One region of the Streptomyces sp. 12E genome, then DNA from elsewhere that is predicted to be linked to it. Evidence: riboswitches for the same ligand, from Rfam matches in the RefSeq annotation. Region 1 holds a riboswitch; each other region holds the start of a gene.
The links. Region 1 has a riboswitch for cyclic di-AMP ahead of ACZ8ZB_RS25525 (M23 family metallopeptidase). Riboswitches for the same ligand answer to the same signal wherever they lie in the genome.
Positions count from the first base shown of each region.

Region 2: another riboswitch for cyclic di-AMP. It lies ahead of ACZ8ZB_RS16000 (M23 family metallopeptidase); the one in region 1 lies ahead of ACZ8ZB_RS25525 (M23 family metallopeptidase).
Region 3: another riboswitch for cyclic di-AMP. It lies ahead of ACZ8ZB_RS30060 (M23 family metallopeptidase); the one in region 1 lies ahead of ACZ8ZB_RS25525 (M23 family metallopeptidase).
Region 4: another riboswitch for cyclic di-AMP. It lies ahead of ACZ8ZB_RS20840 (C40 family peptidase); the one in region 1 lies ahead of ACZ8ZB_RS25525 (M23 family metallopeptidase).

Region 1 covers NZ_JBVNCJ010000001.1:5,534,553-5,541,694, forward strand. Annotated here, with positions in the region: gene ACZ8ZB_RS25510 (DNA gyrase/topoisomerase IV subunit A) at 1-520, opposite strand, end outside; gene ACZ8ZB_RS25515 (M16 family metallopeptidase) at 1,025-2,407, shown strand; gene ACZ8ZB_RS25520 (M16 family metallopeptidase) at 2,404-3,792, shown strand; cyclic di-AMP (ydaO/yuaA leader) riboswitch at 3,994-4,158, shown strand; gene ACZ8ZB_RS25525 (M23 family metallopeptidase) at 4,171-4,944, shown strand; gene ACZ8ZB_RS25530 (GntR family transcriptional regulator) at 5,124-5,819, shown strand; gene ACZ8ZB_RS25535 (HPr family phosphocarrier protein) at 5,973-6,254, opposite strand; gene ACZ8ZB_RS25540 (bifunctional acetate--CoA ligase family protein/GNAT family N-acetyltransferase) at 6,426-7,142, shown strand, end outside.
Region 2 covers NZ_JBVNCJ010000001.1:3,449,063-3,456,204, forward strand. Annotated here, with positions in the region: gene trmB (tRNA (guanosine(46)-N7)-methyltransferase TrmB) at 1-575, shown strand, start outside; gene ACZ8ZB_RS15995 (PrsW family intramembrane metalloprotease) at 605-1,930, shown strand; gene ACZ8ZB_RS16000 (M23 family metallopeptidase) at 2,034-3,053, opposite strand; cyclic di-AMP (ydaO/yuaA leader) riboswitch at 3,065-3,222, opposite strand; tRNA gene ACZ8ZB_RS16005 (tRNA-Met) at 3,517-3,590, opposite strand; gene ACZ8ZB_RS16010 (dihydrofolate reductase family protein) at 3,654-4,787, opposite strand; gene ACZ8ZB_RS16015 (response regulator transcription factor) at 4,861-5,520, opposite strand; gene ACZ8ZB_RS16020 (HAMP domain-containing sensor histidine kinase) at 5,551-6,546, opposite strand; gene ACZ8ZB_RS16025 (DUF3040 domain-containing protein) at 6,965-7,142, shown strand, end outside.
Region 3 covers NZ_JBVNCJ010000001.1:6,549,856-6,556,997, forward strand. Annotated here, with positions in the region: gene ACZ8ZB_RS30055 (alpha-galactosidase) at 1-2,046, shown strand, start outside; cyclic di-AMP (ydaO/yuaA leader) riboswitch at 2,367-2,521, shown strand; gene ACZ8ZB_RS30060 (M23 family metallopeptidase) at 2,526-3,467, shown strand; gene ACZ8ZB_RS30065 (SGNH/GDSL hydrolase family protein) at 3,673-4,458, shown strand; gene ACZ8ZB_RS30070 (MBL fold metallo-hydrolase) at 4,553-5,746, shown strand; gene ACZ8ZB_RS30075 (alpha/beta fold hydrolase) at 5,969-6,751, opposite strand; gene ACZ8ZB_RS30080 (NAD(P)H-dependent flavin oxidoreductase) at 6,998-7,142, shown strand, end outside.
Region 4 covers NZ_JBVNCJ010000001.1:4,465,449-4,472,590, reverse strand. Annotated here, with positions in the region: gene ACZ8ZB_RS20850 (M23 family metallopeptidase) at 1-561, shown strand, start outside; gene pcrA (DNA helicase PcrA) at 592-3,072, opposite strand; cyclic di-AMP (ydaO/yuaA leader) riboswitch at 3,328-3,484, shown strand; gene ACZ8ZB_RS20840 (C40 family peptidase) at 3,492-4,685, shown strand; gene ACZ8ZB_RS20835 (hypothetical protein) at 4,920-5,273, opposite strand; partial or broken gene ACZ8ZB_RS20830 (C40 family peptidase) at 5,714-6,058, shown strand; gene ACZ8ZB_RS20825 (LuxR C-terminal-related transcriptional regulator) at 6,070-6,783, opposite strand; gene ACZ8ZB_RS20820 (ATP-binding protein) at 6,780-7,142, opposite strand, start outside.

The DNA.
Region 1 (7,142 bases):
CGGCGGGCAGCGCCACCGGCTCCTGCTCCTGGCCGTCGTAGTTGGGCGCGAAGTCGACCGTGTCCTCGTCGATGGACTCGGTCATCAGGCTGGTGGCCTCGGCCATCCGGCACTCGGTGTACCGCATGGCGGCGGGCGGGTCGTCGTTGCCCAGCGAGCCGAAGTTGCCGTGGCCGTCGACCAGGGGGACGCGCATCGAGAACGGCTGGGCCATGCGGACCAGGGCGTCGTAGATCGACGCGTCGCCGTGGGGGTGCAGCTTGCCCATGACCTCGCCGACGACGCGGGCGCACTTCACGTAACCGCGCTCGGGCCGCAGGCCCATCTCGTTCATCTGGTAGACGATGCGGCGGTGCACCGGCTTGAGGCCGTCGCGCGCGTCCGGCAGGGCGCGGGAGTAGATGACCGAGTACGCGTACTCGAGGAAGGAGCCCTGCATCTCGTCGACGACGTCGATGTCGAGGATCTTCTCCTCGTACGAGTCGTCGGGCGGCGGGGTCTTCGTGCTGCGGCGGGCCATCGCTGCCGGCTCCTTGCTGAAGCGTGGGACGGGATCTGATGCGGACCATTGTGGACCGTCGCACTGACAGGCGGGACCAGGGCCCGCTCGTGGACGCCTCCGGGGAGGGCAGGGTACGCGGCGTGTGCGGACCGTTCCCGCGCGGGGTTCCCGGTGATCGGGGCGCCGCGGAACGGGGGTTCGCCGCACGGCCCGGCGCCCTGCGGAGCGCCTCCCCCGCAGGGGCGCCCCCGGCGCCCGCCCTCCCCCACGCTCGGCTTCGCCCGGGCGGGAGGCGTCCCCGTCCCCCGGGGTGCGTCTCCCGGGCCTTCGAGGCGCCGGGGAGGCACGGACGCCCGTGGAGCACGGAGGCACGGCCGCCCGCGGTCGTGCGCCGGCATTCTCGCTCTCGGCGTAGCCCGCCCCCGGCGGGAACTTCGCCGGGGCTCCGCGCGCTTGCATACAGTGGCAGGACCGGCAGAAACGGCGGGTTCGACGACCGCCTCCGCGATCGAAGGGACGTACATGCCCATGGGTCACACGGCCACAGCCCAGGCAGGCTCCGGCGGCCTGACAGCGACCGAGCACCGCCTGGCCAACGGCCTGCGCGTGGTGCTCTCCGAGGATCACCTGACCCCGGTCGCCGCGGTGTGCCTCTGGTACGACGTGGGTTCGCGTCACGAAGTCAAGGGACGCACCGGCCTGGCTCACCTCTTCGAGCACCTGATGTTCCAGGGCTCCGCCCAGGTGAAGGGCAACGGTCACTTCGAGCTGGTGCAGGGCGCCGGCGGCTCCCTCAACGGCACCACCAGCTTCGAGCGCACCAACTACTTCGAGACCATGCCCGCCCACCAGCTGGAGCTCGCCCTCTGGCTGGAGGCCGACCGCATGGGCTCCCTGCTGACCGCCCTGGACGACGAGTCCATGGAGAACCAGCGGGACGTCGTCAAGAACGAGCGCCGCCAGCGCTACGACAACGTCCCCTACGGCACGGCCTTCGAGAAGCTGACCGCCCTGGCCTACCCGGAGGGCCACCCGTACCACCACACGCCCATCGGCTCGATGGCGGACCTGGACGCGGCCACCCTGGAGGACGCGCGCCGGTTCTTCCGCACGTACTACGCGCCGAACAACGCCGTGCTCTCGGTCGTCGGCGACATCGACCCGGAGCAGACGCTCGCCTGGATCGAGAAGTACTTCGGCTCCATCCCGGGCCACGACGGCAAGCCCGCCCCGCGCGACGGCTCGCTGCCCGAGGTCATGGGCGGGCAGCTGCGCGAGGTCGTGGAGGAGGAGGTCCCCGCGCGTGCGCTGATGGCCGCCTACCGGTTGCCCGAGGACGGCACGCGCGCGTGCGACGCCGCCGACCTGGCGCTCACCGTCCTCGGCGGCGGCGAGTCCTCGCGGCTCTACAACCGGCTGGTACGGCGCGACCGCACGGCCGTGGCCGCCGGCTTCGGCCTGCTGCGGCTGGCCGGGGCGCCCTCCCTGGGCTGGCTGGACGTGAAGACGTCCGGCGACGTGGAGGTGCCGGTCATCGAGGCCGCCATCGACGAGGAGCTCGCCCGGTTCGCCGAGGAGGGTCCCACGGCGGAGGAGATGGAGCGCGCGCAGGCCCAGCTGGAGCGCGAGTGGCTCGACCGGCTCGGCACGGTCGCCGGCCGCGCCGACGAACTGTGCCGGTACGCGGTCCTGTTCGGCGACCCGCAGCTCGCCCTGACCGCCGTACAGCGCGTCCTGGAGGTGACGGCGGAGGAGGTGCAGGAGGTCGCCAAGGCCCGGCTGCGCTCCGACAACCGCGCGGTGCTCGTCTACGAGCCGGTCGCCCCGCAGGCCGAGGACCCCGAGGAAGCCGCCGCAGCCGCCGCAGCCGCCGGCGCCGACGAGAACGAGGAGACGGCGAAGTGACCGAGCTCGCCACGATGGACTTCCACCCGCGGCCGCAGGCGGGCGAGGCCAAGCCCTGGGCCTTCCCGGCCCCCGAGCGGGGCACGCTCGACAACGGCCTGACCGTGCTGCGCTGCCACCGCCCCGGCCAGCAGGTCGTCGCCGTCGAGGTGCTCCTCGACGCGCCCCTTGAGGCCGAGCCGGCCGGTCTCGACGGTGTCGCCACGATCATGGCGCGGGCCTTCTCCGAGGGCACCGACAAGCACTCCGCCGAGGAGTTCGCCGCCGAGCTGGAGCGCTGCGGCGCCACCCTGGACGCGCACGCCGACCACCCCGGCGTCCGCCTCAGCCTGGAGGTGCCGGCCTCCCGGCTCACCAAGGGTCTCGGGCTGCTCGCCGACGCGCTCAGGGCGCCCGCGTTCGCCGACAGCGAGGTCGAGCGGCTGGTCCGCAACCGCCTCGACGAGATCCCGCACGAGCTGGCCAACCCCTCCCGCCGCGCCGCCAAGGAGCTCTCCAAGGAGCTGTTCCCGGCGAGTTCGCGCATGTCGCGTCCCCGCCAGGGCACCGAGGAGACGGTCACCGGCATCGACTCCGCGGCCGTACGCGCCTTCTACGAGAAGCACGTCCGCCCCGCCACGGCCACCGTCGTGGTCGTCGGCGACCTCACCGGCATCGACCTGGACGCGCTGCTCGGCGGCACCCTGGGCGCCTGGACCGGCTCCCCGGCCCGGCCGCGGCCCGTTCCGCCGGTGGTCGCGGACGACACCGGCCGCGTCGTGATCGTGGACCGCCCCGGCGCCGTCCAGACGCAGCTGCTGATCGGCCGCATCGGGCCCGACCGGCACGACCGCGTGTGGCCCGCGCAGGTGCTCGGCACGTACTGCCTGGGCGGCACCCTCACGTCCCGCCTGGACCGCGTCCTGCGCGAGGAGAAGGGATACACCTACGGCGTACGGTCGTTCGGGCAGGTCCTCAGGTCCGCCCCGGACGGCACCGGCGCGGCGATGCTGGCGATCAGCGGCTCCGTCGACACCCCGAACACCGGCCCCGCCCTCGACGACCTGTGGACGGTGCTGCGCACGCTCGCCGCGGAGGGGCTCACCGACGACGAACGCGACGTCGCAGTGCAGAACCTCGTGGGTGTGGCGCCGCTCAAGTACGAGACCGCCGCGGCCGTCGCGAGCACCCTGGCCGACCAGGTCGAACAGCACCTGCCCGACCACTACCAGGCCGATCTGTACCGGCAGTTGGCCGCGACCGGCACCGTGGAGGCCACCGCGGCCGTCGTGAACGCCTTCCCGGTGGACCGCCTGGTGACGATCCTCGTCGGCGACGCGGCGCAGATCAAGGCGCCGGTGGAGGCCCTCGGGATCGGTGAAGTCACCGTCGTGAGCGCCGAGTAGCACGCCGCGACGGCGCACACGCGCACGGGCCCTGGTGGCGGGAGAGCCACCAGGGCCCTCTTATGCCCGAATCGGGGCGGAAGTTGCCTGTCTGCCCTGTGGGATGCGCTACAAAAACCCGGATCCGTTTGAGGATGGGGAGGCGTCCCGCTTAGCTTCGTCCGGGCTGTTCGTCGGGCAGTGCGCCGCACCCGCGGCACCGGACAGCCATCGCCGAGTCCCCGTACGGCGCGAGCCAGGGGAGCCGGGGACCCGCATGAGTCCCTGGGGTGAATCGGACGCCCGCGCGTGTCGCGAGGGGGCCCGTAGGAGACCTTCCTGCTCCGAACCCGTCAGCTAACCCGGTAGGCGAGAGGGAAGGAAAGGACCAGCCTGTACATGGCGTTCACCCGCGCCCCGGGCAAGCACCGTCGTCCCAGCAGGATGCAGCGCGGCACCGCCCGCGCGGCGGGCGTCGCGGCGCTCACCACCACCGGTGCCGTCGGCTCCCTCGCGGCTCCCGCGCTCGCCGCCGAGCCCGCTGCCGCGCAGACCGGCCTCACGCCCGTGGTCACCCTGGGCGACGAGGTCGCCGACCGGATCGACGCCCAGGCGGCCGCCCAGCACGAGGCGGCCCGGGAGGCGGCCGAGGCCGCCGCGCGGAGGGCCGCCGAGGAGGCCGCGCGCGAGAAGGCCGCCGAGGAGGCCGTGCAGGCCCGCGCGGAGAAGGAGCGCGCCGCGCGGGAGGCCGAGCGCGAGCGCCTCAACACCTTCGTCTCCCCGATCCCCGGCTCGTACGTCTCGACCAGTTACCAGGCCGGCAGCTCGCTGTGGTCCTCCGGCAGCCACACCGGTGTCGACTTCCACGCCGCGAGCGGCACCCCCGTCCAGTCGGTCGGCGTCGGCACCGTCGTCGAGGCCGGCTGGGGCGGCTCGTACGGCAACCAGGTCGTCATCAAGATGCACGACGGCACGTACACCCAGTACGCCCACCTGTCGTCCATCGGCGTCTCGGTGGGCCAGCAGGTCGCCGCCGGGCAGCGGATCGGGCTCTCCGGCGCCACCGGCAACGTCACGGGCGCGCACCTGCACTTCGAGGCCCGTACGACCGCCGAGTACGGCTCCGACCTCGATCCCGTCGCCTACCTCCGCGCGCACGGCGTCAGCCTCTGACCCGCCCGCTTCCCGGTGCCCCGGCTCCCCGAGCCGGGGCACCGGTGTTTCCGGTCGGCGCTCGTCCAAAAAATGTGCATGGATTCCGGCCCGCCGTCGTGAATTACCGCTGATTGCAATAGAGTCACGGAACACACGTCAATCGTCGGCGTTTCACGGGGATTAAGCGGAGGTCGGTCATGCGTATTCCCGCGCACTCGGTGTGCACGGCGATCCGGGACGACATCGTCGCGGGTGTCCACGAGCGCGGCGGCCGGCTCACCGAGGAGGTCCTCGCCCGCCGTTACGGCGTCTCCCGCGTCCCGGTCCGGGAGGCGCTGCGCACGCTGGAGGCCGAGGGGTTCGTGGTGACCCGGCGGCACGCGGGCGCGTGCGTCGCGGAACCCACCGAGCAGGAAGCCGCCGACCTGCTGGAGATGCGCATGCTCCTGGAGCCGCTCGGCGCCTCCCGCGCGGCCCAGCGCCGCACCGAGGCCCATCTGAAGGTGCTGCGCGGCCTGGTCCGGCTGGGGCAGGAACGTGCCCGCCAGGGCCGCAGCGACGACCTGCGCTCCCTGAGCGGCTGGTTCCACGAGACGCTCGCCCAGGCCACCGGCAGTCCGGCGCTGTCCTCGGCGCTGACCCAGCTGCGGCACAAGATCGCCTGGATGTACGCCGCCGAGGGGCCGTCCGACCCGGTCGAGCACTGGGCGGAGCACGGCGCGATCGTGGACGCCGTGGCGCGCGGCGACGGCGACCGCGCGCGGTCCGTCACGGCGCTGCACACCGAGCGCGCGAGCACCGGGCACCGCCTGCGCTTCGCCCCCGGCGCCGGCCGCGCGGACCGTGTGAGGAACTCGCAACATGCCGTAAACACGACGGGTCTCCGGCATTAACACGGGTGCCGTATACAAAGGGGGAGTAATTCCGGGGGGTTTTCGCGCTGCCCGGAAAAGGGAAAGCGAAAGGCCCGCCCGGTGCTCCGGTCGGGCCTTTCGGTGTCACGGGCGGGTGTCCGACGAAAAGACGATTCCCGCGATCGTGAATGCTCAGACGGTCTCGGGAAGTTCCTCGAGGCCCTCGGAGACCAGCTTCGCCAGACGGTCCAGGGCGGCGTCGGCGCCCTCGGCGTCGGAGGCGAGGACGATCTCCTCGCCGCCCTGGGCGCCCAGGCCCAGGACGGCCAGCATGGAGGCCGCGTTGACGGGGGTGCCCCCGGCCTTGGCGATCGTCACCGGGACGCCTGCGGCCGTGGCGGCTCGGACGAAGATGGAGGCGGGGCGGGCGTGGAGACCCTCGGCCCAGCCGACGTTGACGCGGCGCTCAGCCATGTGTTGCTGCCCTTCACTGTTCAGGGTTGTCTAGACCAGTTTCCCACATCGTGAAACGTGCCCGGAGCGGCGTCCGCTCCCGGTGGCGGCCGGACCGCGGCCTCGGTCCGGCTGTCGTCCACCACAGACTGCCTCGCGCCGTCGTCGTACGCGAGCCGTACTCTGGGGCCCATGCAGACCTCGTCGGACCGGCACGAGTACCCCGCCCACTGGGAAGCCGACGTGGTGCTGCGCGACGGCGGCACCGCGCGCATCCGCCCCATCACCGTCGATGACGCCGAGCGCCTGGTCAGCTTCTACGAGCAGGTGTCGGACGAGTCGAAGTACTACCGCTTCTTCGCGCCCTACCCGCGCCTGTCCGCCAAGGACGTCCACCGCTTCACGCACCACGACTTCGTGGACCGGGTGGGACTCGCGGCCACCGTCGGCGGCGAGTTCATCGCCACCGTACGCTACGACCGGATCGGCGCCGACGGCACGCCCGCATCCCCCCACCCGTCGCCCGCCGCCACCCTTGCCGCAGGGCGCTCCGCGCCCGCCCCCTCCGTCCCCGACGAGGCCGAGGTCGCCTTCCTCGTGCAGGACGCCCACCAGGGCCGGGGCGTCGCCTCCGCCCTCCTCGAACACATCGGCGCCGTCGCGCGGGAGCGCGGCATCCGCAGGTTCGCGGCCGAGGTGCTGCCCGCCAACACCAAGATGATCAAGGTGTTCACCGACGCCGGGTACACCCAGAAGCGCAGCTTCGAGGACGGGGTCGTCCGCCTGGAGTTCGACCTCGAGCCCACCGACCGCTCCATGGCCGTGCAGTACGCGCGCGAACAGCGTGCCGAGGCGCGTTCGGTGCAGCGGCTGCTCGCCCCCGGCTCGGTGGCCGTCGTCGGCGCCGGC
Region 2 (7,142 bases), 2.1 Mb from region 1:
AGTTCTTCGGCAACGACCACCCCGTCGTCCTGGAGATCGGCTTCGGCATGGGCGAGGCGACCGCCCAGATGGCCGCCGCCGACCCGGCCACCAACATCCTCGCCGTGGACGTCCACACGCCCGGCCAGGGCAACCTGCTCAACCTCGCCGACCGGCTCGGGCTGACCAACGTACGGGTCGGCAACGGCGACGCGATCATCCTGCTGCGCGAGATGCTCGCCCCCGGCTCCCTCGGCGGGCTGCGCGTCTACTTCCCCGACCCCTGGCCGAAGAAGCGGCACCACAAGCGGCGGCTGATCCAGCCGGAGTTCCTCACCCTCGCCGCGACCCGCCTGGCGCCGGGGGCGGTGCTGCACTGCGCCACCGACTGGGAGCCGTACGCGGAGCAGATGCTGGACGTGCTCACCGCGCACCCCGACTTCGAGAACACCCGGGCGGACGGCGGTTTCGCGCCGCGTCCCGCCTTCCGGCCGCTCACCCGTTTCGAGGGGCAGGGACTGGAGAAGGGTCATGTCGTGAACGACGTGCTCTTCCGCCGCGTATCGCGGGATGAGCAGGCAGCAGACCGAGCCTGACACAGCCCCGCCTCGTGAGGGTCGATCCCTTGGTCACCAGTCCCCCGTACCCGGCGCCTCCCGGCACGGCCCCCGGTGGAGCGCCGCGGCCCGCGCACTGGTGGCATCGGCCCTGGGTGCGGTACGGCGCGCTGATCGCGCTGCTCGCGCTGTCCGGTCTGGTCATCCTCGCGCTGGTGCGCGAGCAGACCGGGACGCAGGGGTTCCTGGTCGGGCTCGGTCTCGCCGTCCTGCCCGTGCCGCTGCTCGTCGCCGCCTTCCGGTGGCTGGACCGGGTCGAGCCGGGACCCTGGCGGAACCTGCTGTTCTCCTTCGCCTGGGGCGCCTGTGCGGCGGCGCTGATGGCGATCGTCGCGAACAGCTTCGCCACCCGGTGGGTAGCGACGGCGACCGCCGACCCGGCCGGCGCCGACGCCCTGGGCTCGACCGTCATAGCGCCGGTGGTGGAGGAGTCCGCGAAGGCCGCGGCCGTCCTGCTGGTGTTCCTGTTCCGCAGACGCGACTTCACCGGGATCCTCGACGGCGTGGTGATAGCCGGGGTCACCGCCACCGGCTTCGCGTTCACCGAGAACATCCTCTACCTCGGCACCGCCTTCGGCACCGACCGGATCACCGGCGACAGCGGCATCACCTCGGTCACCGCGGCGACCTTCTTCGTCCGCATCGTGATGTCGCCGTTCGCGCACCCCCTGTTCACCGTGCTCACCGGGATCGGCTTCGGCGCCGCCGCGCTGTCCACGGACCGGCAGCGGGCCCGGCGCGTGCTGCTGCCGCTGGGCGGGCTGCTCCTCGCGATGGGCGTGCACGCGCTGTGGAACGGCTCCTCGACGTTCGGCCGGTACGGCTTCCTCGCGGTGTACGCGGCGTTCATGGTGCCGGCGTTCGGGCTGCTGACCTGGCTGGTGGTGTGGACGCGGCGGCGGGAGCTGCGGACCGTGCGGGCGGAGCTGTCCGCGTACGTGGCCGCCGGGTGGCTCGACGCGGCGGAGCCCTTCGCGCTGGGCTCGATGCGGGCGCGGCGCGTCGCCCGGCAGTACGCGCGCCGCTGCGGCGGGAGGGCGGCGGCACGGTCGGTCGCCGCGTACGAGACGTGTGCGACGTCGCTGGCGTTCCTGCGGCACCGGGGACGGCTCGGGCGGGCGGGGCCGGACTTCGTCACCCGGGAACGGGAGCTGCTGCTGGAGCTGTGGCACCGGCGGGGAGTGGCCCGGCCGGCCCTGGAGCACGCGGCCCGCGTCACCGCGCCCCGGGTTCCGGCCGCCGCGGCGCCGTGGGCGGTGTACGGCGGCTACGGACCTCCCGCGCCGTACGGTCCTCCGTACACCGCGTACGACCCGAACGCCCGCCGGTTCTGAGCGGTCCGCCGCGCACTGCCCCGGACAGCACCTGACCGGCGGCCCTGACGTCGGGGGGCCGTCGTCGGGGCCGCCGGGGTCCAGGGCGTGCGGGTCCGCTCGCTCAGACGGTGAGGCCCTTTCCGCGCAGCCACGCCAGCGGGTCGATGCCCGCGGAGGAACCGCCGGGGTGGACCTCCAGGTGGAGGTGGGCCCCGGTGGAGTTGCCGGTGGAGCCGACGCGGCCGATCACGTCGCCGGTGTTGACCTTCTGGCCGACGCTGACGCTGATGGAGGACTGGTGGGCGTACCAGATCTCGGTGCCGTCGTCGAGCGTGAGCACGGTCTTGTAGCCGTAGGAGCCGTCGTAGCCGGCGGAGGTGATCGTGCCGGTGTGGACGGCCTTGATCAGCGTGCCCGTGGGGGCGGCGAAGTCGAGGCCGGTGTGCTGGCCGGAGGACCAGTAGGCGCCGGCCTGACCGAAGGTCGAGGTGATGGTGTACGAGGAGGTCGGCAGCGCGTACTGCTTGGCCAGCTCGGCGAGGCGCTCGGCCTCGGCCTTCTTCCTGGCCGCCTCCTCCGCCTTCTTCTTGGCGGCCTCGGCCTTGGCCTTGGCCGCCTTCTCCGCCTTGGCGGCGGCCTCGGCGGCCTGCTTCTCGGCGGCGGCGACCGCCTCGGCCTCCGCCTTGCTCTCGGCCTGGGCCTGCTGCTGCTCGACCTGCGCCATGATCCGGGTGCGCAGCGCCTCACCGGCGCCGGTGGTGCCCTGCTCGGTGTCGGCGGCGGCCATGCCGAGGGTGCTGAGAGGAGTGGCCGCCTCCTCGGGGGTTTCCTCGTCGGAGATGAGGGAACCCACGTTGGGAAGGTCGGGCATGGAGATCGACACCGGCGGCTTGCCGGTCTGGGCGCTCGCCATGCCGCCGGCGCCGACGGCCGCTATGACGCCGACGCCCAGGACGGTGGAGCTGCGGGCGAGTCCTCCGCCGCGCTGCTTGGCGACACGGTGCCGGCCGCGCACGGGGCGAACGGACTCCGCGGTGGGGTTCCACTCCTCGAAGGGGCCCTCGCCGGCGCGGCTGCCGCCGTAGGCGAAGGTGTCGCTCGGCTCGAACGGGGCCTCGGGGGCAGGCGGGTTGGACGCCACGTGGGCGTGCTCCTTCCTTCCGTCTTCGCCTACCGGGTTAGCTGACGGGTTCGGAGCGGGAAGGTCTCCTACGCGCGTATACGAGCCGTGTGGCCACGGCGGTATTCACGCGATTCACCCCATGGTGGTGGTTCCCCGGTTCCCTCGCGGGATTCGGCGCGTGCGCACGGAGCCGCCTTCTGTGACGGCTGGGACGACCGCGCTGCGTTATCGAACGTTAATAGACGCAAGGGCCGGATTCCAAGCCGTTCCTCTTGATCATCAACGGTTTCCAGGGGGACTTAAGGGTCACGGACGGCCAAAAACGGGCGAGTTGACCGAGCCTCGGACGGCGATCGGTTTCTGACCGAGCGTCAGTTTTTATGCGCTGTGGGACGACTCGCTCACAGTGGGTGAGAACGCGGGTTGAGGGCTGGAAACACCGAGGGCCGGAATCCTTTGGATTCCGGCCCTCGGCCTGCAGTAGCGGGGACAGGATTTGAACCTGCGACCTCTGGGTTATGAGCCCAGCGAGCTACCGAGCTGCTCCACCCCGCGTCGTTGAGACCAGTGTACGCCATCCGCGGGACACGGCGCACACCCATTACCGGCGGCCCGGTCTCAGCGGCCGAGCAGGTGGCCGTTCGGCGCCTTGGCGCGGTCCTCGTGCTCGGGCAGGACGACGACGGTGGCGCCCTCGCCGGTCAGCACACCGGTGCCGTCGGCGCCCGCCACGAACGTGTCCGGCTCCCGCCAGGCCGTGACCACCCGCCGTACCCCCGCGTCCAGGATGAGCCGGGCGCAGGGCGCCGGCCGGGACGCGCGGCGGGCGCAGGGCTCCAGGCTGGAGTACACGGTGGCGGTGGCGAGCCGGGGGTCCGTGGGATCGGCCTTGGCGAGCGCGGCCTCCTCCGCGTGCACCACCGGGTCGGCGCCCTCGCGGGAGCGGCCGCGCGCCAGCTCCGTGCCGTCGGCGGCCACCACGACCGCGCCCACGCTGAACGCCGTCTCCGAGGGCGGGCACTCGGCGGCCAGCTCGCAGGCGAGGGCCAGCCAGTGGTGGTCGGCGGCGGAGGGCAGCGGGCCGGTGCCGGGGGCGGTGGGCTCGTAGCGCATCAGGACGACGTCGCCGACCGGGCGGCTCTCGACCAGCCGCAGCCGACCGCCCTGGTAGGAGCCGGGGCCGAAGAGGCGGGGGGCCCGCGGGTCGCCGACGAACAGCGGGGCGAGGACCAGCTGGAGCTCGTCGGCCAGTCCTTCGGTGAGGAGCTGGGTGTGGATCGTGCCGCCGCCCTCGACCATGAGCCGCCGGACCCCACGCTCGGCGTGCAGGTGCTCAAGGAGCCGACGCCAGTCGAGCCCGGTGCCGAGCGGGACGACGTCGGCGGCGAGACCGAGGGCGTGGGCGCGCCCGGCGCCCTCGTCGGTCGTGTAGAGGACCTTCTCGCCGCCGGTGTGCCAGAACCGGGCCGCCGGATCCAGGTCGCCGGAGCCGCTGACGGCGACCTTGAGCGGGTACTCGGCCTCGCCCCCGGCGAGGCGGGCGGCACGCCGCTCGGGCGAGTTGACCAGCAGCCGGGGGTTGTCGGCGCGGATCGTGCCGGCGCCGACCAGAACGGCGTCCACGGATGCCCGCACCTCGTCGACCCGGTCGAAGTCGGCCGGACCGGACAGCAGCAGCCGCTCCGGGCCGGTGTCGTCCAGGTAGCCGTCGAGGGAGACGGCGGCGGACAGCAGGACGTACGGGTGGGGCATCGGTTCCTACTTCCAGGGGGCGGGCCTGTGGGCGTCCAGTCTGACAACAGGAGCGGCCGGCCCCTGCGCCGGTTCAGGGCTCGATCAGCCCCACGCGGATGGCGTACCGGGTGAGTTCCAGGCGGTCCTTCAGGCCGAGCTTGGCCAGCAGGTTGGCGCGGTGCCGCTCCACGGTCTTGGGGCTGATGGCGAGGAGGCCGGCGATCTGCTGCGAGGTGTGGCCCTCGGCGACCAGCTTCAGGATCTCCTCCTCGCGGTCGGTGATCGCCTTGGCCGGCAGGGCGCGGCCCTCCCGCGCGAGGTCCAGGTAGTTGTGGATGAGGGCGTTGACGGCGCCGGGGTAGAGGAACGGCTCGCCGCGCATGGTGGCGTGGCAGGCCTCGACGAGGTCGCGGTCGGCGACGGACTTCAGGACGTAGCCGGAGGCCCCGGCGGCGAGGGCCTCGAAGAAGAACTGCTCGTTGTCGTACATGGTCAGGATGAGGATGCGCGTCTCCGGCAGGGAACGGGAGAGCTCACGGGCCGCCTGGAGGCCGGTGCGGCGGGGCATCGCGATGTCCAGGATGGCCAGGTCGGGGCGGTGTTCATGGGCCTGCTCGAGGGCTTCGGAGCCGTCGGCGGCCTCGGCGACGACGGTCAGGTCCGGTTCGCCGTCGAGGATGAGGCGAACCCCCCGGCGGACCAGCGCGTGGTCGTCGGCGAGCAGGATGCGGGTGGGGGCCGGGTCGGTCATGTGTCAGCGTTTCCGGTCGAGGGGCATCGGTCACGGGGGCGGGGCGTGCGCGGACTCCCGCACGGGGACGAGGGCGTGCGCGGGGAAACGGGCCGGGACGGGAACGGCCAGGCGCACCTCGGTGCCGCCGCCGTCGGCACGGTCCACGGTCAGGCGGGCGCCGACCAGCAGGGCGCGCTCCCGCATCCCGCGGATGCCGGCGCCCTCCCGGGCGACGCCGGTGCCGCGGCCGTCGTCCCGGACGCGGAGCTCGACACCGCCGGGCGCGCGGCGCAGGGCGAGCTCGGCGTGGCGGGCCCGGGCGTGGCGGGCGGTGTTGGTGAGGCCTTCCTGGGCGACCCGGTAGATGACCAGTTCGGTCTCCCGGTCCAGCTCGGGCAGGTCCGCGTCGAGGCAGTGCTGGACGCTCAGACCGGGCCCGCCGAACTCGGTGGCGAGGGCCTTGAGCGCGCTGGCCAGCCCGAGCTCGTCCAGCACCCCGGGGCGCAGCCGGCGGGCGATGCGCCGGATCTCCTCGAGACTCGCCCGGGTGGTCTCCTGCACCTGGCGCAGCTCCTCGCCCAGGCCGGGCGGGGCGTGGTCGGCGGCGCGCTTGAGCTGGAGCAGCACGGCGGTGAGGGACTGGCCGACCTCGTCGTGCAGCTCGCGGGCGACGCGCCGGCGCTCGGCCTCCTGCGCGGACAGGGCGCGGGCGCTGCTCGTGGCGCGCTCGTCCTCCAGCCGGTCCAGCATGGTGTTGAACGTGGTGATCAGCTCGGCGATCTCACCGCGTCCGCCGACCGCCGGGCGGTGTCCGGGGTGGAGCAGGTCCGTCGTCGTCATCGCGCGGGTCAGGCGCTGGAGCGGGGCGAGGCCCACACGGAGCAGCAGCGCGTTGGCGACGAGCATGGCGGCCAGCCCCACCGTGAGAACCGCGGCCTCGGTGAGCAGGACCGGCGTGGACACGGTGACGGGTCCCAGCAGCAGGGCCGTGGCCACGATGAGCACGACGGCGTTCAGCAGGAAGATCCGCCAGAACAGAGGCACCCCGTACCGCCTCCTCGCCGTCGGCCGCTCGCCACGGGCTCCCGGTGCGGGAGAGCCCGACGGCCCGCGGTCCGGGGGCGCGGCGCGGGCCGTCACTCTTAGCGTGTGCGCCGAGCGGTCCCCGCGCCATCGGTGACAACCCCCATTTCTCCCCCGGCCGCCCGGCCGGCCGGGCGGCCCGTGTACGCAGTGGCCCCCGGGGTGGATGGGGCCCGCGACGGATGGTGGCCGGCGGCGGCGGTGGGCGACGCTGGAGTCTCTCGCACCGGGTGGGTGACGATGTCGGCGGGCGGGCAAACTCCTTTGTACCGTGCCGAGTTGGCGGCAGGCCGACGGTCGGACCGATGACGCCCCGGTGTCACGGAGCGATGGCCGTCGACGGTGTCACCGGGCGGCCGCCCCCTGGGAAGGAGGAGCCGTGTCCCAGCCCGACGACGAGCACCTGGTCGACCTCGCGGCCCGTCTCGAGCACGAGGACCCCCGTTTCGTCCGCCCGCTGCCCGGAGGCCGTCCGGCCCGCCCCCGCGAGCACCGGCGCACGGGCGCCCGGTGGGCTCTGGTCATCGGGGTGGTCATGCTCGCCGCGGGCATCGCCC
Region 3 (7,142 bases), 1.0 Mb from region 1:
ACATGGCTCCTGTCGGGGCCTGCCAGCAGCTACGCGGTCCATGTCACGGACCGCGACGAGCTGGTGCACCTGCACTGGGGCGCGCGGATCGCGCTCGCCGACGCGGAAGCCCTCGCCGCGCGCCCGCTGCCGGACGACTGGCCGTTCGAGTCCCGCCTGGACGGGCGCGAGGAGTACCCCGTCGAGGGCGGACCCCGCTTCGTCCGGCCCGCCCTGTCCGTACGCACCGCCGACGGGCGGCGCGGCACGGAGTGGACCTTCGAGGGCCACGAGAGCGACGACGGCGAACTCCGCCTCCGCTTCCGCGACGGCGATCTGACCGTCACCCTGCACTACCGGATGTGCGACGACGTGATCGAACGCCGGGTGACCCTGCACAACCGGGGCCCCGCGGTCGAGCTCCTGCGCGCCGACTCCGCCACCTGGACCCTGCCCGAGCGGGAGCACTGGCGGCTGTCCCAGCTGCACGGCCGCTGGGCCGCCGAGTCCCGGCTGACCCGCGCCCCGATCGGCCACGGCGAGAAGGTCATCGGCAGCCGCCGCGGACACACCGGACACCAGCACCTGCCCTGGGTCGCGCTCGACACCGACGCGACCGAGGAGCGCGGCGAGGTCTACGGCTGCGCCCTCGGCTGGTCCGGGTCCTGGCGCATCTGCGTCGCCCAGCTCCCCGACGCGCGCGTGCAGATCACCGGAGGCGCGGGACACGACGACTCCGGCCTGCTGATGCTGGGCACGGAGGAGACGTACGTCACGCCGGTCTTCGCCGGTCTGTGGAGCGACGGCGGCTTCGGCGGCGCCAGCCGCGCCTGGCACGCCTACCAGCGGACGTACGTCGTCCCGGACGCGGACCGGGACCGGCCCGTGCTGTTCAACTCCTGGGAGGCCACCGGGTTCGACATCTCCGAGGAGCAGCAGCGGACGCTCGCGCAGCGGGCCGCCGCGATGGGCGTCGAACTGTTCGTGGTCGACGACGGCTGGTTCGGGGCGCGGACGAGCGACCGGGCCGGGCTCGGTGACTGGACGCCCAACCCCGACCGCTTCCCCGGCGGCCTGAAACCCCTCGCCGACCACGTGCACGGGCTCGGGATGGAGTTCGGCATCTGGGTCGAGCCGGAGATGGTCAACCCCGACAGCGACCTGTACCGCGCGCACCCCGACTGGGTGCAGTTCCAGCCGGACCGGCGGCGCACGGAGTTCCGCAACCAGCTGGTGCTCAACCTCGCGCGCGACGACGTCCGGGAGTACCTCTGGGAGCGGCTGGACGGGCTGCTCTCCGGCGCCCCCGTCGACTATGTGAAATGGGACTTCAACCGCTGCTTCAGCGACGCCGGCTGGCCGGGCGACCCGTATCCGCAGCGGCTGTGGACCGACCACGTGCGCGGCCTGTACGCCCTGCTGGACCGGTTGCGGGCGGCCCATCCGGGCGTGGCCTTCGAGTCCTGCTCGGGCGGCGGCGGGCGGATCGACCTGGGGATCCTCTCCCGTACCGACCAGGTGTGGACCTCGGACAACACCGACCCGCTCGACCGGCTCGCCATCCAGCACGGCTTCAGCCAGATCCATCCGGCCCGGGTGATGGCCGCCTGGGTCACCGACAGCCCCAACGCGATGCTCAACGGACGGGTCAGTTCACTGCGCTTCCGGTTCGTCAGCGCCATGGCCGGGGTGCTCGGCGTCGGCGGCGACCTCGCGCGGTGGACCGAGGAGGAGCTCGCCGAGGCGCGGGAGTGGGTCGCGCTCTACAAGGAGATCCGGCCCCTCGTGCAACGCGGCGACCTGTACCGGCTGCGCCCTCCGGAGGGCGGGCTGAGCGCGGTGCAGTACGTCCTCGGTGACGAGACCGTCGTTCTCGCCTGCCTCCAGGCCCAGCACCACGGGGAGCCCGTCCCGGCCCTCCGGCTGCGCGGCCTCGACCCGGAGGCGTCGTACGAATGCCGCGAAACCGGCGAAACGCACCGGGGTGCCGTCCTGCTGCACCACGGGCTGCACACAGGCCTGCGGGGAGATCTGGACGCCGCGGTGTTCCGGCTGCGGCGCCTGTGATCGCACGATTAGAGCGTTCTGTCCGATTGGTGCACTTCGCCACAACCTGACCTGGAAAGAAAGGAGATGGGGGAGGGTGCGTGAGCATCGTCATACCCGTGACGATGCGTTGTCGCCATGTTCACGTAATTTCGTGGAGCGGCAAGGGAGTTCGCGCGGGGAAGGGGGTCCCGGCTGACGCTCGGTGACCTCTTTTCCGCATGTCGATCACGAAAAATCGCGTTCGCGGTGAACCTCGCGCTTGTCCCTCCGCGTCCGGGTCGCTTACGTTCGCCACCGATCCGGACGGACGCCTAGTCCTGCCGCCGCCCGGAGCCCGCACACACTGACCCGTCCACGGCAGGAACGGGGGACCCACAGGTACGACCGCCTGTTCCGGTTCCCGGAACGGCTCGGGGTTAAGCCGCGCGACAGCGCGGCCGGGCATCTCCAGCCCGCACCCGACAGCTCACCTCGTAGGCGCCGGAGAGGAATTCGACATGCCCGCGAAGGGTAAGCACCGCCGTACCAAGGCCCAGCGTTTCACCCGCTCCATCGCCATCGCCGGAACCGGTGGCGCCGCACTCGCCCTGCCGCTTCTCGGCGCCGCCGGCGCGCACGCCGCCACCCCGCAGACCGCCCCCGAGAAGGCCGTCCAGTCCCTTTCCGCCGGCCGGACGGCCGTCGCCGAGAAGGGCGACGAGGCCCGCACGTACACCGTGAAGGCCGGCGACTACCTCGCGAAGATCGCCGAGGCGGAGAACGTCGACGGCGGCTGGAAGAAGCTCTACGCGGACAACCGCGGGGCCATCGGTGACGACCCGTCACTCATCCACCCCGGTCTGGAGCTCTCCGTCGACGGCGAGGCCGCCACGGGCGCGCCGCAGGAGCCGTCCTCCGTCGAGGTCCCGCAGGCCCCGGAGCGGAGGACCGAGCAGCCGGCGGAGCAGCCCGTCGAGCAGCCCGCCGAGCAGTCCTCCCCGGACGCCTCCGCCCAGACCGCGAACACCGGCCAGGCCGCGAGCGCCTCCGGTCACAGCTCCCCGGTGCCCGGCGCCGGTGGTCTCGGCACCGCCTACAAGGTGGCCGGCAGCATGTGGTCCAGCGGCTACCACACCGGCGTCGACTTCGCCGTCCCGACCGGCACCTCACTGAAGGCCGTCGGCGCGGGCACCGTCGTCTCCGCGGGCTGGGCCGGCGCGTACGGCAACCAGGTCGTCGTCAAGCTCGACGACGGCTACTACGCCCAGTACGCCCACCTGTCCTCGCTCTCCGTCTCGGCCGGCCAGACCGTGACGGGCGGCCAGCAGGTCGGTCTCTCCGGCTCGACCGGCAACTCGACCGGCCCGCACCTGCACTTCGAGATCCGCACCACCCCGAACTACGGCTCGGACGTGGACCCGGTCGCCTACCTCAGCTCGAAGGGCGTCTCCATCGGCTGACCCCCGCGGCGACCTTCCCGACGCGCGCGCCGGAGGCCGGACCCCGATCCCCGGGTCCGGCCTCCGGCGTATTCCGGAATCGGCCGACATGTTGAGAGTGGCTTATCTCACCACACGTCAACCCTTCCTTACGGTCGCGTAGGTCACATTCGAAGGTGAATCATGAGCGGTTGTGGCAGACGATTCGAAGAGTGACGACAGAGCAGTGATCGGGTCGTACGTGGCGGTGGGGGACAGCTTCACCGAGGGCGTCGGCGACCCCGGCCCCGACGGGGCGTTCGTCGGCTGGGCCGACCGGTTCGCCGTGCTTCTCGCCGACCTCCGGCCCGAGGGCGACTTCGAGTACACCAATCTCGCCGTGCGCGGAAAGCTGCTGGACCAGATCGTGGCCGACCAGCTGCCGAGGGCGGTCGAACTCGCCCCCGACCTGGTCTCGTTCTGCGCGGGCGGCAACGACATCCTCCGCCCGGGCAGTGATCCGGACGAGGTGGCCGAGCGGTTCGAGAGGGCGGTCGCCGCGCTCACGGCCGTGTCCGGCACGGTGATGGTGACGACCGGGTTCGACACCCGTGGCGTGCCCTTGCTGAAGCATCTGCGCGGCAAGATCGCCACGTACAACGGGCATGTGCGGGCCGTCGCCGACCGCTACGGCTGCCCGGTGCTCGACCTGTGGTCCCTCAGGAGCGTCCAGGACCGCAGGGCCTGGGACGCCGACCGGCTGCACCTGTCGCCGGAGGGGCACACCCGTGTCGCGCTCCGCGCCGGGCAGGCCCTGGGCCTGGAGATCCCCGCCGATCCCGAACAGCCCTGGCCGCCCCTGCCGCCCCGCGGCGCGTTCGAGATCCGCCGGGACGACGTCCAGTGGGCCCGCGAGTACCTGGTGCCGTGGATCGGCCGCCGGCTGCGCGGGGAGTCGTCGGGCGATCACGTGATCGCCAAGGGGACGCTGTCGCCGGACGACATCAAGGGGCGGATCGCCGCGGTGGCGTGAGAGCCGTTCCGCCGGTCGCGGCCGTCCCCGGCACCGCGGTGCCGGGGACGGCCGCACATAATGGAATGTCTGACCGACTCTCCCTGGAGGCACCGTGGCCGGTTCCCGTTCCCAGAGCTCCGGGCCGCGCGCCCTGCGGCCCGTGGCCTTCGGCGCGGACCCGAGCGGCGAGCGCATGGCACGCATCCGCAGATCCCCGCACTTCAGGGACGGCGTGTTCCAGAACCCCGGGGGCGCCGCCCGGATCCGCCCGTCGGGGTCGACGCGGGACCTGGCGAAGACCTACTTCGACAGGGACTCCCGCTCCCGCCGCGCCCCGAAGGGCGCCGTCCCGGTGCACCCGACCACCCTGGCCGACATCTCCCGTCCGCCGGCCACCGGGCTGCGCCTGACCTGGACGGGCCATTCCAGCGTGCTCGCGGAGATCGACGGCCACCGGGTCCTGTTCGACCCCGTGTGGGGTGAGCGCTGCTCGCCGTTCCCCTTCGCCGGGCCCAGGCGACTGCACCCCGTGCCGCTGCCGCTGGCCGCGCTCGGCCCGGTCGACGTCGTCGTGATCTCCCACGACCACTACGACCACCTGGACCTGCCCACGATCAGGGCGCTGGCCGGCACGGACACCCTGTTCGCCGTGCCCCTCGGCGTCGGCGCCCACCTGGAGCGCTGGGGCGTGTCCGCCGGGCGGCTGCGCGAGCTGGACTGGCACGAGGCGACGCAGGTGGGCGGCCTCACCCTCACCGCCACCCCGGCCCGCCACTTCTGCGGCCGGGGCCTGCGCAACACCCAGCACACCCTGTGGGCCTCCTGGGCGGTCGCGGGTGAGAAGCACCGGATCTACCACAGCGGTGACACCGGCTACTTCGAGGGCTTCAAGGACATCGGCGCCGGCCACGGCCCGTTCGACGCCACGATGATCCAGGTCGGCGCGTACTCGGACTTCTGGCCCGACATCCACATGACGCCCGAGGAGGGCGTCCGGGCCCATCTCGACCTGCAGGGCGCAGAGGCGGCCGGCGTGCTGCTGCCCATCCACTGGGGGACGTTCAACCTGGCGCCGCACGCGTGGGCGGAGCCGGGGGAGTGGATGAAGGACGCGGCCGAGGAGGCCGGGCAGGCGGTGGCGTTCCCGCGGCCGGGCGAGCCGTTCGAGCCGGCGGGGAGGCTGCCGGTGGAGCCGTGGTGGCGGGCGGTCTCCGGTCCGATCGCGCACCCCTGGCGGCGTCCCCGGATCGTCGAGGGGGCGGCCGGGACGAGCAAGGGGGATCTCGACCTCGCCGGCGAGCGGTGACGCCGGCTCGGGACGAGCCCGGCGAGACGGCTTGGACACGGGAGCTTCTTCCGGCCGAAGAGCAGGATCGTGCGCCGCGGGCCCTGGACGGGGAGCCCCGGGTCGTCGTCCGAACACGCGTCGTGGAGCGCTGAGCATGCGGGAGGGGCCTGGCTGGGCGGCGGGGTCCGGACGGTCCTGTCCGGATGCTGCCGCCCCTGGCGGTCCGGCGCCCTCCGACAGTCAGCCGCTGATGGCGTCGAGCACCACCTGGGTGACCCGCTCGGGGTCGTCGGACATCGGTGAGTGCCCGCAGCCCTTGAGCGAGACGTACCGGGCGCCTGGAAGCAGCCGTGCTGCCCTGAGTCCCTGGTGGGGTGGGGTCATCAGGTCCCGTGTGCCCCAGCCGACCGTGACCGGGACCCCGGGGGTGAAGCCCCGCAGCCGGTAGGCGCGCGCAGCGCGCCGCGTCGGCTCGAAGCCGGGAGAGCGGGCCAGGTTGCGCAGCGCGTCGGCGGCCGCCGCCTCCGGGATCCGCCAGGGCCGGGCGGTGAGCTGCCAGAAGGCCATGGTGCGCCCGACGGGGTGTCCGGCGATCCAGTCGGGGCGCCCGGCGCAGGCTCGTGCCATCGCGTGGGCGGCGCGGAGCGATCCGAGGGCGTAGGCGGCCTCGGGGCGGGTCCACAGCCCGATGGGGGACAGCGTGACGGCGCTGCCGACCGCGCCGCTGCGGGCCAGTTCCAGGGTGACGGCCCCACCGAGGGAGTTCCCCGTGACGGGCGGGCGGGTGAGGCCGGCACCGGGGAGCCACTCGGCGACGGCGGCTGCCAGAGCCTCGACGGTGGGTGCGGTCCCTTCAGGGAGCGGGGGGCTGTCGCCGAAGCCCGGAAGGTCGACGGCCACCACCTCGTGTGCGCGGGCGAGACGCTCCAGGACGGGCGCCCAGCCGTCCCGGTCGAGTTGGAGGACGACCACCAGGGGCGGCCCGCTGCCGAGTCGCCGCGACACCAGTTCCAGGTCCGGCATATCCGCATCGTAGGGGGACGGTCCGGGACGCGCACCCGTGCACGGAAGCACGCGCCGGCGGCCCGTCACGCTCTCCCTCGGTCCGGAGTCCAAGCGCCCTGACCGGGACCCGGCATGATCCGGAAGACGAGTCCCCCAGACCGGTGCGATGGCCGTCCGTACCGTCCGGCAGGTGGCCGGGAACCTTCACGCCTAGGCTTGATGTCCGGAAGCTCCCTGTCTCGAGTCCTGTGGGATGGAGGCGCGATGCTGCGGACACGGGTGTGCGGAGTACTGGGCGTCGAGGTGCCGATCGTGCAGGGACCGCTCGGAGGGCCCTGGCAGCAGGGCGTGCGGCTTGCCGCGGCGGTCAGCGGTGCCGGGGCGCTGGGCAGTGTCCCCACCACGCTGC
Region 4 (7,142 bases), 1.1 Mb from region 1:
GCCAACATCAAGCTGGACACCCAGCTGGAGAGCCTCGCCGCCGGCGCCGACGACTTCGCCGACCGGGCCAGCCGCACCCAGGAGCGCATCGACCTCGAGGCGCAGCAGGAGGCCGATCGCAAGGCGGCCGCCAAGGAAGCGGCCCGCAAGGAGCGGCTGCGGCCGAAGTTCGCGCTCCCGGTCGCGCAGCACGGACTCAGCGCCTACTACGGCCAGTCCGGCATCAACTGGATGTCCGTCCACACCGGCATCGACTTCCCCGTCCTGTACGGCGCGACGGTGATGGCCGCCACCGACGGCACGGTGCGCACACAGCTCAACCCCGCCTACGGCAACATGATGATCGTGACGGCGAAGGACGGCACGGAGACGTGGTACTGCCACCTCTCCAGCTACCAGGTCGCCTCCGGTACGACCGTGAAGGCCGGCGACCCGATCGCCTTCTCCGGGGACTCCGGCAACTCGACCGGACCGCACCTGCACTTCGAGGTCCGTCCCGGCGGCGGCTCGGCGATCGACCCGCTCGCCTGGTTCCGCAGCCACGGCCTCGACCCGTCGTAGGGTTCGCCCCCGACGGGTCGAGGCGGACGCCTACAGCTTCTCCACCGGCGCGTACCGCAGCAGCAGCCGCTTGGGCTTGGTGTCCCCGAAGTCGATCGTCGCCTCCGTGTTGGCGCCCGTGCCCTTCACCGCGACCACGGTGCCGAGGCCGAACTGGTCGTGGGTGACCCGGTCCCCGACCGCCAGCGCCACCACGGGCTTCTCCGCGGTCCGCCGGGTGGCGAAACCGGAGGCTCCCGAAGCCGACGAGCGGGAACGGGACGACGACAGCGAAGCCGCCACCCCCGACACCGGACCGGAGGACACGGGCGCGCTCGCCCCCGTCCGCTTCCACTCCAGGTGGGCGGCCGGGATCTCCTCCAGGAACCGCGAGGGCGGGTTGTAGGACGGCTGGCCCCACGCGCTGCGCAGCGTCGACCGGGTCAGGTACAGCCGCTCACGCGCGCGCGTGATGCCGACGTACGCCAGGCGCCGCTCCTCCTCCAGCTCCTTGGTCTGGCCGAGGGCGCGCATGTGCGGGAAGACGCCGTCCTCCATGCCGGTGAGGAAGACGACCGGGAACTCCAGGCCCTTGGCGGTGTGCAGGGTCATCAGGGTGATGACACCGGAGCCGTCCTCGTCCTCGTCGGGGATCTGGTCGGAGTCGGCGACCAGGGCGACCTGCTCCAGGAAGTCGGACAGCGCGACCGACTCGCCCTCGCCGCGCTCCTGCTCGAACTCCAGGGCGACGGCGGCGAGCTCCTGGAGGTTCTCGATCCGGGTCTCGTCCTGCGGGTCGGTGGAGGCCTGCAACTCGGCGAGGTAGCCGGTGCGTTCGAGGATCGCCTCCAGGACGGTGGCCGGGCCCGCGCCGGACTCGACGACCGTACGGAGGTCCTCCATGAGCGTGTTGAACCGCTTCACGGCGTTCGACGACCGCGCGGCCATGCCGTACGCCTCGTCGACGCGCTTCAGCGCCTGCGGGAAGCTGATCCTCTCTCGCTGGGCGAGGGCGTCGATCATCGCCTCCGCACGGTCGCCGATGCCCCGCTTGGGTACGTTGAGGATGCGGCGCAGCGGCACCGAGTCCTCGGGGTTGGCGAGCACCCGCAGGTAGGCCAGGACGTCCCGGACCTCCTTGCGCTCGTAGAAGCGGACGCCGCCGACGACCTTGTAGGGCAGGCCGACGCGGATGAAGATCTCCTCGAAGACACGGGACTGGGCGTTGGTGCGGTAGAAGACGGCGACGTCGCCCGCCTTCGCCTCGCCCGCGTCGGTGAGGCGGTCTATCTCGTCGGCGACGAACTGGGCCTCGTCGTGCTCGGTGTCCGCGACGTACCCGGTGATCCGCGCGCCCGTGCCTGCGTTGGTCCACAGGTTCTTGGGGCGCCGCGACTCGTTGCGCTCGATGACGGCGTTGGCCGCGCTCAGGATGGTCTGGGTGGAGCGGTAGTTCTGTTCCAGCAGGATCGTGGTCGCGTCCGGGTAGTCCTCCTCGAACTGGAGGATGTTGCGGATCGTCGCGCCGCGGAAGGCGTAGATCGACTGGTCGGCGTCGCCCACCACGCACAGCTCGGCGGGCGGGACCTCGGCCTCGGACGGTGCGCCGGCGGAATGCTCGGAGGTGCCGACGAGCTCGCGCACCAGGGCGTACTGGGCGTGGTTGGTGTCCTGGTACTCGTCGACCATGACGTGCCGGAACCGGCGGCGGTAGTGCTCGGCGACGTCCGGGAAGGCGCGGAGCAGATTGACCGTCGTCATGATCAGGTCGTCGAAGTCCAGCGCGTTCGCCTCGCGCAGCCGGGACTGGTAGAGCGCGTAGGCCTGGGCGAGGGTCTTCTCGAAGCCGTCGGCCGCCCGGGCGGCGAAGTCCTCCTCGTCGATCAGTTCGTTCTTCAGGTTGCTGATCTTGGCGCTGAAGGACTTCGGCGGGAAACGCTTGGGGTCGAGGTCCAGGTCGCGGCAGACCAGGGCCATCAGCCGCTTGGAGTCGGCGGCGTCGTAGATCGAGAACGACGACGTGAAGCCGAGCTTCTTGCTCTCGCGGCGCAGGATGCGCACGCACGCGCTGTGGAACGTCATGACCCACATGGCGCCCGCACGCGGGCCGACGAGCTGCTCGACGCGCTCCTTCATCTCGCCCGCGGCCTTGTTGGTGAAGGTGATCGCGAGGATCTGGCCCGGATGGACGTGCCGCTCGGCCAGCAGGTGGGCGATGCGGTGGGTGAGCACGCGGGTCTTGCCGGAACCGGCGCCGGCCACGATGAGCAGCGGGGAGCCGGAGTGCACGACGGCGGCGCGCTGGTTGTCGTTCAGCCCTTCGAGGAGTGCGGCGGCGTCGATCACCGGGCGTGGGGCGCCGTCGCGGTAGTGGGTGTCCCGTTCCGGCGGCAGGTCGAACTTCCCGCCGAACAGGTCGTCCGGGATCGGCTCCGGTACGTGCTCGTCCTCGGGCGGTGGCGGGGGCTCGCCCTCGGGGCCCCGCTGGGCCTGGAGGTCCGCCAGGAAGCTGTCGTCAAAGAGGCTGCTCATCGCTCTCCGAGTCTAGGGCGCTCCACCGACAACCTGAGGCCACCCCGGGAACATCCCCGGTTTCCGGCAGCCGGAGCAGGGTCTTCACCCTTCAGAACCGATATATCACCCTGGGTCACCCCGCGCGCAAGGTCACGAAAATGTATCGGGCATATCACCCATCAACCTTCACAGGCGCCACACCGGTTGGCTACGGTGCGGGCGGGCCGCACGACCCCCACCGGCGAACCTCGCCGGGCCGCGCGGCCTCCGCCGAGTCCGTCCCTGCCGATCGCGGCAGCCGGAGCCGGGGACCCACCGAGACCATGGGGTGAATCGGCCCACTCCCTCGCGGAGCGGCCGTAGGGCAACCCTTCCAAGCACCCGCCCGAACCCGACAGCTAACCCGGTAGGCGGAGCGTTGGAAGGAGTCGCCTCCCTTGGCGTCGCACCGCAAGTCGCGCACCCCCGGCACCCGCGTGGCAGGCATACGGACCCCGGCCCTCGCCACGGCCGCCCTGACCTCCGTGGCCCTGCTCTCCCAGACGGCCACCGCCGCCCCCTCCGACGACGGCAGGCCCAGCCTGGAGGAGGTCGAGAAGAAGGTCGACGACCTCTACCGCCAGGCGGAGTCGGCGACCGAGAAGTACAACGCGGCCAGGGAGAAGACCGCGAAGCAGCGCAAGCAGGTGGACACGCTCCTCGACGACGTGGCCGAGCGCACCCAGAAGCTCAACGAGGCGCGGGCGGAACTGGGTTCCTTCGCCGCCGCCCAGTACCGGACCGGCGCCGGCATCCCCGACACCGCGACCTTCCTGCTCGCGGACACGCCGCAGGACATCTTCGACCAGCGCCAGGTGATGGACCGGATGACCGGCCGCCAGAAGGAAGCGGTCGACGACTACGTCACCCAGCAGTCCGAGACGATGAAGAAGCGCCAGGAGGCCACCGAGAGCCTCGAGACGCTCACCGAGACCCAGGGCGACCTGAAGACGGCCAAGGCCACCGTCCAGAAGAAGCTCGCCGACGCGCGCGACCTGATGGCGGAGCTGACCGCCGAGGAGAAGGCGCGGCTCGCGGCGATCGAGAAGAAGAAGCAGAAGGAGGCCGCCCGCAAGGCCGCCGAGCTCGCCGAGCAGCAGAAGGCCCAGGAGGAGGCGGCCGCCGCCCAGCAGGACAGCGGCACCTCGGGCAGCGCCTCCGGCTCGGCCGGCACGCCGTCGACGTCGACGTCGACGTCGACGTCGACGTCGACGTCGACGGACTCCTCGTACGCCACCAAGGCCGAGAAGGCCCTCGCCTTCGCCCGCGCGCAGATCGGCAAGCCGTACGTCTGGGGCGCCACCGGCCCCGGCTCCTACGACTGCTCCGGCCTCACCCAGGCCGCCTGGAAGGCCGCCGGAGTCACCCTCCCGCGCACCACCTACGACCAGGTCGACGCGGGCACGACGGTCCCCGTCTCCCAGGCCCTCCCCGGTGACCTGGTCTTCTTCTACGACGACATCACCCACGTGGGCATCTACATCGGCAACGGGATGATGATCCACGCGCCGAAGCCCGGCACGTACGTCCGCGAGGAGTCCGTCTACTACGACGGCGAGTCCTCGATCCACAGCGTGGTGCGCCCCGCCTGACCCGCTCGGAAGGGGCGGGGAAGGAGCACGGGGGTTCCTCCGGCACCGTCCCCGCCCCGCTCCCTCTCCGTGCCGGCCCACCTCACGGCGCGCGGTGCCGGGCGGCCGTGTTCCCCTGGGAACGCCGACGGCGGTGACGCTGTCCGCGTCCACCGCCGTCGGCGTTCCCCGGCCCGGGAGCCGGGGCACGCCCTGTCGCGGGCCGCGGTCACGTCCGGCCCGTGGAGCAGAGGGTCAGGTCCACAGCACCGCGATGAAGACATTCGTCACGGTCAGCAGTCCGACCAGGCCGAACAGGCCCTTGTCCACCTTCTCGTCGTCCCGCTTCACATAGACCAGGCCGAGGATCACGATCAGCAGGGCCAGCTTCACGCCGATCTTGATGTTGTCGACGGAGTGGTCCTGGGCCTGGTTGAGACCGACCAGGACCACACCGGTGACCAGCATCGTCAGCGCGCCGTGCAGCATCGCGGGGACGAACCGGGCGGTACCCGCGCCCATCGCCTTCATCTGGGTGAGGAAGCCGCCGAGGAGCGACGCGATGCCGATGATGTGCAGACCGACGAAGAGGTGGATGAGTACGTCCATGAGGCCGGAGCCTAGCCATAGCCGCCTCGTAGCACTCCAGCGCCCTCATCCGTCCTTCCTCCGCCATATCGGTCATCACCCTGAGTGAAGACGACGAAGCCGGAACGAAATCCTGGTCACCTACGGTCACCCGACGATCCGCTCACGTCACTTCCGCGCAACCCGCACCGGGGCCCCGCGGCCGGGCCTAGCGTCCTCCCCCAGGTGACCGGCTCTCCACCGCCGCCCGGCCCAGAGGCGGCGACCGGACACCACCGCCGAAGAAGGTCCGGCGGCGGACGGCTCCCCCGTGCACCCCCGCCGCCGGACCGCCGGACCGCCGGACGGCAGTCCGCTCCGCGCGGCCGTGCACGAGGACGGGAGGCCAGGTGGCAGCGCACCGCAGGACCCGACCGCGCCCCGCACTCCTCGACGGACGCCCGGGAGGCCGCCTTGGCGGCCCCCGCGCGGCGGAGGCCGTCTCCTACGCCTACGCCAAGCTCGGCAGCCCTCACGTCTGGGGCGCGACCGGCCCGGACGCCTTCGACTGCTCGGGCCTCGTGCAGGCCGCGTACCGCTCCGCCGGTGTCTCCCTGCCCCGCACCACCTACGTCCAGATCGACGCCGGCCGCCGCGTCCCCCGCTCCGAACTCCGCCCCGGCGACCTGGTCTTCTTCTGCTCCGGCATCAGCCACGTCGGCATCTACGTCGGCGACGGCCGCGTGATCCACGCCCCGAACCCCTCGGCCCCGGTCCGCGTGGCCCCCATCGACGAGATGCCCTTCGCGGGCTCCACGCACGTGGTCCGAGGGCCCGCTCAGACCAGTCGTCGCGCCGTCGCCCAGCGGGTCAGTTCGTGGCGGTTGGAGAGCTGGAGCTTGCGCAGGACCGCCGAGACGTGGGACTCGACCGTCTTCACCGAGATGAACAGCTGCTTGGCGATCTCCTTGTAGGCGTAGCCGCGGGCGATCAGCCGCAGTACCTCCCGCTCGCGCTGGGTGAGGCGGTCGAGGTCCTCGTCGACCGGCGGGGCGTCGGTCGAGGCGAAGGCGTCCAGGACGAAGCCGGCCAGCCGCGGCGAGAAGACCGCGTCCCCCTCCTGGACCCGGAAGATCGAGTCGACCAGGTCGGTCCCGGTGATCGTCTTGGTCACGTATCCGCGCGCACCGCCCCGGATCACCCCGATCACGTCCTCCGCCGCGTCCGACACGGACAGGGCGAGGAAACGGACCGGCCGCTCGGCGTCGCCCATCAACGGGGCGCAACGGCGCAGCACTTCGACGCCGCCGCCACCGGGCAGGTGCACGTCGAGCAGGACCACCTCGGGCCGGGTCGCGGTGATGACCGTGACCGCCTGGTCGACGTCGGCGGCCTCGCCGACCACCTCGACGCCCGTCTGCGCGGTCTGTCCTATCTCCGCCTGGACCCCCGTGCGGAACATGCGGTGGTCGTCGACGAGGACGACACGCACATGACGCCCGGCACTCCCCGCCGCTCCCGTCGTTCCGTTCGCCTCGGTCGGCTCGCTCATGACGTCTTCTCCGCCCTCTCCATCTCCAGCTCGACCTCCGTGCCGCCGTCCGGCACCGCGCGCAGCCGCGCCGTGCCTCCGTTGCGCTCCATGCGGCCGATGATCGATTCTCTGACGCCCATGCGGTCGGCGGGTATCGAGTCCAGGTCGAAGCCGGGGCCGCGGTCCCGGACGGACACGAAGACCGTCCTCCCCTCGACTTCGGCGTAGACCTGCACCGCGCCTCCCTCGCCACCGTACTTGGCGGCGTTGACCATCGCTTCGCGCGCGGCCTGCATCTGTGCGCTGATCCTCTCGTCGAGCGGACAGTCTCCGACGACCACCACCTCGAGGGGGACGCCGTGCTTGTCCTCCACCTC